One region of the Agrobacterium sp. O3.4 genome, then DNA from elsewhere that is predicted to be linked to it. Evidence: predicted binding sites of a transcription regulator. Region 1 holds the regulator's gene; each other region holds the start of a gene.

Region 1 (2,252 bases):
AGCTGCGCGCCAATTTTACGATCGTCATCGTTACGCACTCCATGCAGCAGGCAGCGCGTGTTTCCCAGCGTACGGCCATGTTCCATCTTGGTCATCTTGTCGAAGAAAACGAAACGGACAAGATGTTCACCAATCCGGACGACCAGCGTACGCAGGATTACATCATGGGCCGCTTCGGCTGATTTCCGGCCGGCGCTTTATCGAAACCGAACAAGACTGGTGCCTTTGCCGTGCCCCGCTGGTGTGCACGTGCATGAAGGCCAAGCCGGAGGATTAGACCATGACACAGACAACGACCCATTCGCATATTCTGTCCGCTTATGACGACGAATTGAAGTTCCTGACGCGCCGCATCGCCGAAATGGGCGGTCTGGCCGAGCAGATGTGCGCCGACGCCGTGCGCGCGCTGGTCAATTCCGATGCTGCGCTTGCGCAGAAGGTCATTTCCGACGACGCGATCCTCGACCATTCCGAGCGGGAGATCGGCGACAAGGCCATCGTCACCATCGCCAGACGGCAGCCCGTCGCGGCCGATCTTCGCGAAATCATCGGCACGCTGCGTATTGCTGGCGATCTCGAGCGCGTCGGTGATCTCGGCAAGAACACTGCCAAGCGCGTTATCGCCGTTGCCGGCACCGGCGTGCCGCGCAAGCTCGCCCGCGGTCTCGAACATCTGTCGGAACTGGCGCTGGTGCAGCTCAAGGAAGTGCTCGACGTCTATTCCACCCGTTCCGCCGAGAAGGCCAATGCCATCCGCGAGCGTGACGAAGAAATCGACGCCATGTACACGTCGCTCTTCCGTGAGCTTCTGACCTACATGATGGAAGATCCGCGCAACATCACCACCTGCACGCATCTTCTGTTCTGCGCCAAGAACATCGAGCGTATCGGTGATCATGCGACGAATATCGCTGAGACAATTTATTACATGGCCACTGGCAGCCAGCCGGAGGGCGAGCGTCCGAAGGACGATAGTTCCAACACACTCGGTTCGGTGACCGAATAACAGACAGGCAGAAGCTTGCGGAGTTAGTATATGGTGCCCAAGATTGCAGTTGTGGAAGACGAGGAAGCGTTGAGCGTCCTGCTTCGTTACAATCTCGAGGCTGAGGGATACGACGTCGACACGATACCCCGTGGCGACGAGGCGGAAATCAGGCTGCAGGAACGTATTCCGGATCTTCTCATCCTGGACTGGATGTTGCCCGGTGTTTCCGGCATCGAACTGTGCCGGCGCCTGAGAATGCGGCCCGAAACCGAACGCCTGCCCATCATCATGCTGACGGCGCGCGGTGAAGAAAGCGAGCGGGTACGCGGTCTTGCCACCGGTGCCGACGATTATGTCGTCAAGCCGTTTTCGACGCCGGAACTCATGGCCCGCGTCAAGGCTATGCTGCGCCGGGCCCGCCCGGAGGTTCTTTCGTCGGTGCTGAAATGCGGCGATATAGAACTCGATCGCGAAACCCACCGCGTTCACCGCAAGAGCCGCGAAGTGCGTCTCGGACCGACGGAATTCCGCCTGCTGGAATTCCTGATGACATCTCCGGGTCGGGTGTTCTCTCGCTCGCAGTTGCTGGACGGCGTCTGGGGCCACGATATCTACGTGGATGAGCGCACCGTTGACGTTCACGTCGGACGTCTGCGCAAGGCGCTCAATTTTTCGCACATGCAGGATGTCATCCGCACCGTTCGCGGTGCCGGATATTCGATGGAAGCCTGAGCGAAGCTGAACTGACCAGCTTCAGTCAGCATAACATACGTATAAAGATCAAAAGGCTCGACACCATTGCGGTATCGGGCCTTTTTGATTTTGAACCTTCCCCAAACACGGTGTCTTGACCTTTTGAATGGACAATCGCCTGTCTGTTGGTGCGCGGATTGTGGGCTAGGCGCCATCGGTGATGGAGGAAAAGGCCGAACATTCCGCCGGCGCATTGTTTCCGCAGCCGGTCTGAATTTGTCATAAAAAAACGGGCCCGAAGGCCCGTAGTTTTTGAGTGCTGATTGCGTGCCGCAACACTCAAGCCTTGCGGCGCTCACTGACCGGCTGGTAGGCGAGCTTCGCATGGAACTTGCAATAGGGTGAGGATTCCAGCGCTTCGCAACCGCAGAAGTGGAAATCGTCTTTCAAGGGATCGCCGACCGGCCACTTGCAGGTGCGTTCGGTCAGTTCCGTCAGCGTCAGGCGACGGGAAATCGGCGTCACGACATTTCTGGAAGGAACGTAATCGAGAACCTGCGCGGTTTCGATA
Region 2 (2,252 bases), on a different contig from region 1:
TCAACAGCGCCGTCAATGTCGAAATCGATCAGCGCTCCGACATGGAAGTGTGGGGCCACGAGGACTACTGGGAATATCCCTACAAGGGTGCGGGGGATTGCGACGACCTCGTGCTGGAAAAGCGCAAGCGGCTGATGGATATCGGTCTGCCGGCCTCCAACCTGCTGATCACCGTTGTCCGTGACGAGCGGGGCGATGGTCATGCGGTCCTCACGGTAAGGACGGATCGCGGCGATTTCATTCTCGACAATATGAAGCCGAAAATCCTCCGCTGGGACGAGACGCCCTATAGCTATCTCAAGCGTCAATCCACCGATCATGCCGGTCGCTGGGTGGATATTGATGGCTCCGGTTCGCCGGCCATCGCCGCGCGGGAGGTCGATCGCGGCACCGCCGTGCCCGCAACCACCGCGCGCCGTAACATCATCGATCTGTTCAGGAACCGCTGAACCAGCGGTTTCCGGGAGCCTGCTGCAACACCTAGTCCTGGCGTTTCAGGGCGTCGACTGCGGCTTCTGCGCGTGCTGCCGCCTCCCTTGCTTCGCGCGCAGCATCGGAGGCTGCTTCAGGGTCGGTGGAGGAACCATCATAGCCGCCCATGGCGCGCTCCCCTATGCCGATGTGAAAATCCTTCAGCTGGAAAGCGGCAAATGCCAGGAGGGCGGCCATGCCAATAAAAAGGCAGGTCTTCATGTTCCGTTTCATTCGCGTTTCCCCGATATTCAGTCGGTGATATGCAATTCGATCGCTTGTGACGAGAAGCAGCCGATGAAGCAGGATATCGGGTTGCCGTCCGTCGTCTGGTCTATCGCGGTATAGGCGAGGACCGGCAGGGATTTGGATGATTTGAGGAAATGATGTTCGTGAGGAGCGGGCAGTCTTGCGACGACGATTGTTTTTGCACGGTGATAATCATCCACGCCGAACCGTTTCAGCGTTTCGCTGATCGATCCAAGTTCCTCGAAAATCTCCGGAAAACCGGAAAATCGTGTCGCGCAACAAAAGCGCGTGCCGATGCCGATGGGGTGGCCGTTGGCGTAAGCGCTGATTTCCAGGGCAATCAGCGGCGCTTTTGCACCGAGACCAAGAGCTGTCGCAACGTCTTCCGTCGCCGGTTCAAGCCACCAGCGCAGCAGTTTGCGTTCCGGGCGCGCATTCACGGCTTCAAGATTGCGGTCGAAATGCATGCGGCGGCCAACGACGTAAGGGATCGGCGCTTCGCTGACAAAAGTGCCGCTGCCGTGCAGAATACGCAGCAGGCCTTGTTCTTCCAGTGATGCCAGCGCCCGGCGTGCGGTCATACGGTTGACGTTGAACTCTCGTGCGATGTCCTGGCTGGAGGGAATTTTTTCGCCGGGCTTCAACTGCCCCTGTTCGATCCGCCCGCGCAGTGCGGTGGCGACCTGCCGCCAGAGCGACTGTGTTTCTGATGTTCCGTTGTCCATGCGCGGCGTCCGATTGTCTTGCAGATGTCACATGAATGAGTTTAAAGGTATATACCTCTAAAACGAGGTTTATTCCATCTATAACTCATTCATCCCGGTTGTTCGCATGAATACCAGTATTTCGCGTTATCGCTACATTGTTTGGGATTTTGAGGGCACCCTTGCCGTTCGCAGGGGACGTTATACCGGCGCGCTGGAGGCCGCAGCGGGATTGGCCGATCCCGCCTTCCTCGGCATGGCTGACAATATCCGTCCGTTTTTGTCCGGGGCGTTTCCCTGGCATCGGGCGGAACTCGCACATGCCTTCGTGGAAGATGCGGAAGGGTGGTGGCGCGCCATTCTCACCGCAGCCGAAGCAGCGCTCGTGGCGCTGGGCATGGACAGAAGCATGGCGGCGGAAGTCGCAGAACGCTCGCGTGAGATCTATCTCGATCCCATCGGCTGGGAAGTCGATCCGCAGGCGATGCCCGTGCTGGGGCAATTATCTGATGCCGGCTGGCGTCATGTGATCCTGTCCAATTTTGCGCCAGAACTGCATTCACTGGTGAAAAGCATCGGGCTCTCCGGTTACATGGATCATGTCTTTTCCTCCGGGCAGATCGGCCTTGAGAAGCCCTCGGTCGCGCTTTTTCGTCATGTGGCCGGGGTTCTGGCACCGCATCGTGCTTGCTGGATGATCGGTGACAATCCCCATGCCGACATTGCCGGTGGTCGCGCCGCCGGTCTTTCGACCATCTTGCTGCGACCTGAAGGCCTGGGGCCCGGACTTTCGGTCACTGAGCTTTTCGCCATTCCCGCCATTATTTT
Region 3 (2,252 bases), 250 kb from region 1:
GCCGATGCGGCCTGCCGCCGGCGGACGAACTCGCCAAAAGCCTCGTCGCTCAGCCCGCGCTTCTTCTGGTAATAGAAGATGTACTGGTCCATCGACTGGAACTGGCGCTGGCCCGGGGAGTGGTCCATCAGCGAAATCAGCCGCACACGCGGATCGGTTTCGAAATCTTCGAAATGTTCCAGCACATCGGCGGAGGCGACCTCACAGCGCAGATGCAGCAGGTGATCTGCGCGCAGGCGGTTCTGATCCGCTGCCGCTTCGATGGCATCAGCCATTTCCCGCATTTCGCCCTTTTTGAAGCCGCCATCCTCATCCGAGCCGAGCCGCAGGCAATCGAACACGGTGGTGATGCCTGATGACGCAACCTGTGCATCATGGGCCTGAATGGCGGCGATCTTGTCCCAGATCACGCCGGGGCGCGGTGAATAGTGCTGTTCCAGATGGTCGGTATGCAGTTCCACCAGACCCGGGATCAGGAAGTCGCCTTCGAGGTCTTCTCCGGTTTTGGAGGCGCCTTCGGTGATATCCGCAATCTTGCCGTCGCGGATCAGAACGGATCCCAGAATGATATCGTCTTCCAAAACGATACGGGCATTGGAGAGGGCGTGCTCGGTCATGGGTTCGCATCTTTCTTTGGCTGCTGGCCAAGCGGGTGCCAGCGATGAACGGTAAAGGGCGCGCCGCGCGTTTCTTCGATGAACAAAGCGAGGCCGGAAATGGTGAGAGGCTGGTCGACGAATTCGGCAAACCGCGCCGAAAGCACCTCCTGCATGGCGGGCTGGTCGTCTTCGTCGATACGACCGGTCAGCGTCATGTGAAAACGGAAGTCGTCCATGACATGCGGATAACCCCAGAGCGACAGATTTTGCCGCTGGCTTTCCGTCAGCATCTGTGGCCGCCGGCGGGCAATATCGGTCTCCGACAGAGGCGCGCGAAACCGGTCAAAATGGTCGACGATCTCGGCGGCAAAATCCTGCAGCGGCTGGTAGGTCCGGTCCGGAACCAGCGCGAAAAACGGCCCGAGCGCGCCAACGACGACACGCGGAATATCGAAGGCCGGCTGGCTTGCGGCAAAACCTTCGACAGCGGCAAGAAGCTCGGCCTCGCTGTATTTTTCGGCAAGCTCGAAGGGAGCCTTCAGGGTCGCGTGGAAACCGTAACGGCGGGGTTCTTCCGTCATGTCCGCATAGGCGTCATGGTCATCATGCAGCGTACCGGAAAATGCATTGCGCCCAAGCCAGCGCGACGCTGCTTCAGTCAGCGGATGATCTTTAGCCGGAGAAAAATAGATGGCGTAGCGCACGGCAAGCACTCTTCAGTGTCATGGAAAACCAGGGATGAGAAGCTATTTGGCGTGACTCGCCCGCTTCCCGCAAGGTCAGGAGTGCGAGGTAATCGCTTTCCGTGACAGAATGATGATGCAGATGGAAAAAAGCACATTCGAAATGCGGTTAAGCCCCGGAATGCCCCTTGGGGGGCGCCCGGACATCAGGACGAATGCGTCAGGGATAAAAATCCGTCTTTGGACCCGTGGTTTTAGCAGGGCGGGATAGGGAAGCTGCTACGGCCTTCGCATACATCCCGCCCTTATCTTTCATGGCCTAGTGCTGCGTTTTTCCAATCAGACGCGAACGCAGCGAATTGGAGATATGGTCGAACAGGAAAACAACGAAGAGGATAAGCAGGACCATATAGGCAACCTTGTCCCAGTCGGCGTTGGTGCCCATCGCTTCCAGCAGCTTCAGGCCGATACCGCCCGCACCCACAGCACCGATGATCGTGGCGGAGCGAGTATTGCTTTCCCAGAAATAGAGCGACTGGGAAATGAAGACCGGCAGCACCTGCGGAAGCACGCCGAAACGATTGACGGCAATCGCGGAAGCACCGACCGATTTGACGCCCTCGCGCTGCTTGTCATCGACATTCTCCAGCGCCTCGGCATAGACCTTGCCGAGCGCTCCGGTATCGGTGAAGAAGATCGCGGCAATGCCGGGGATCGGTCCGGGACCGAAACTGCGGGTGAAGAACAGCGCCCAGATCAGCATGTCGATCGAACGCAGGAAGTCAAACAGACGCTTCATGCCCCAGTTGGCAGCCCTGTTGGCGGTGATGTTGCGGGCGGCGATGAAGGCGAGCGGCAGGGCAACGAGCGTGCCGAACAACGTGCCGACAAAGGCCATGACCAGCGTCTGCATCAGCTTGGAAAGAATATCGGCATGCTGCCAGACGCTGTTGTCGAGGAAATCATCCAC

Evidence for each region. The regulator PhoB, encoded in region 1, activates phosphate uptake and scavenging genes when phosphate is short. The targets are predictions, from matches to a motif close to TGTCATNNANCTGTCAT.
Region 2: phnF (phosphonate metabolism transcriptional regulator PhnF) is a predicted target of PhoB. The motif match lies at 1,460-1,476, and genes of this name have one in related genera.
Region 3: M0412_RS12150 (DUF1045 domain-containing protein) is a predicted target of PhoB. The motif match lies at 1,405-1,421, and genes of this name have one in related genera.

What each region holds. Positions count from the first base shown of each region.
Region 1 is NZ_JALPZP010000001.1:2,239,104-2,241,355, reverse strand. Features, by position in the region: gene pstB (phosphate ABC transporter ATP-binding protein PstB) at 1-182, shown strand, start outside; gene phoU (phosphate signaling complex protein PhoU) at 281-1,006, shown strand; gene phoB (phosphate regulon transcriptional regulator PhoB) at 1,037-1,720, shown strand; gene M0412_RS10900 (GcrA family cell cycle regulator) at 2,021-2,252, opposite strand, start outside.
Region 2 is NZ_JALPZP010000006.1:110,731-112,982, forward strand. Features, by position in the region: gene M0412_RS22000 (transglutaminase-like cysteine peptidase) at 1-449, shown strand, start outside; gene M0412_RS22005 (hypothetical protein) at 481-705, opposite strand; gene phnF (phosphonate metabolism transcriptional regulator PhnF) at 723-1,445, opposite strand; gene M0412_RS22015 (HAD family hydrolase) at 1,552-2,252, shown strand, end outside.
Region 3 is NZ_JALPZP010000001.1:2,486,605-2,488,856, reverse strand. Features, by position in the region: gene M0412_RS12155 (alpha-D-ribose 1-methylphosphonate 5-triphosphate diphosphatase) at 1-617, opposite strand, end outside; gene M0412_RS12150 (DUF1045 domain-containing protein) at 614-1,312, opposite strand; gene phnE (phosphonate ABC transporter, permease protein PhnE) at 1,602-2,252, opposite strand, start outside.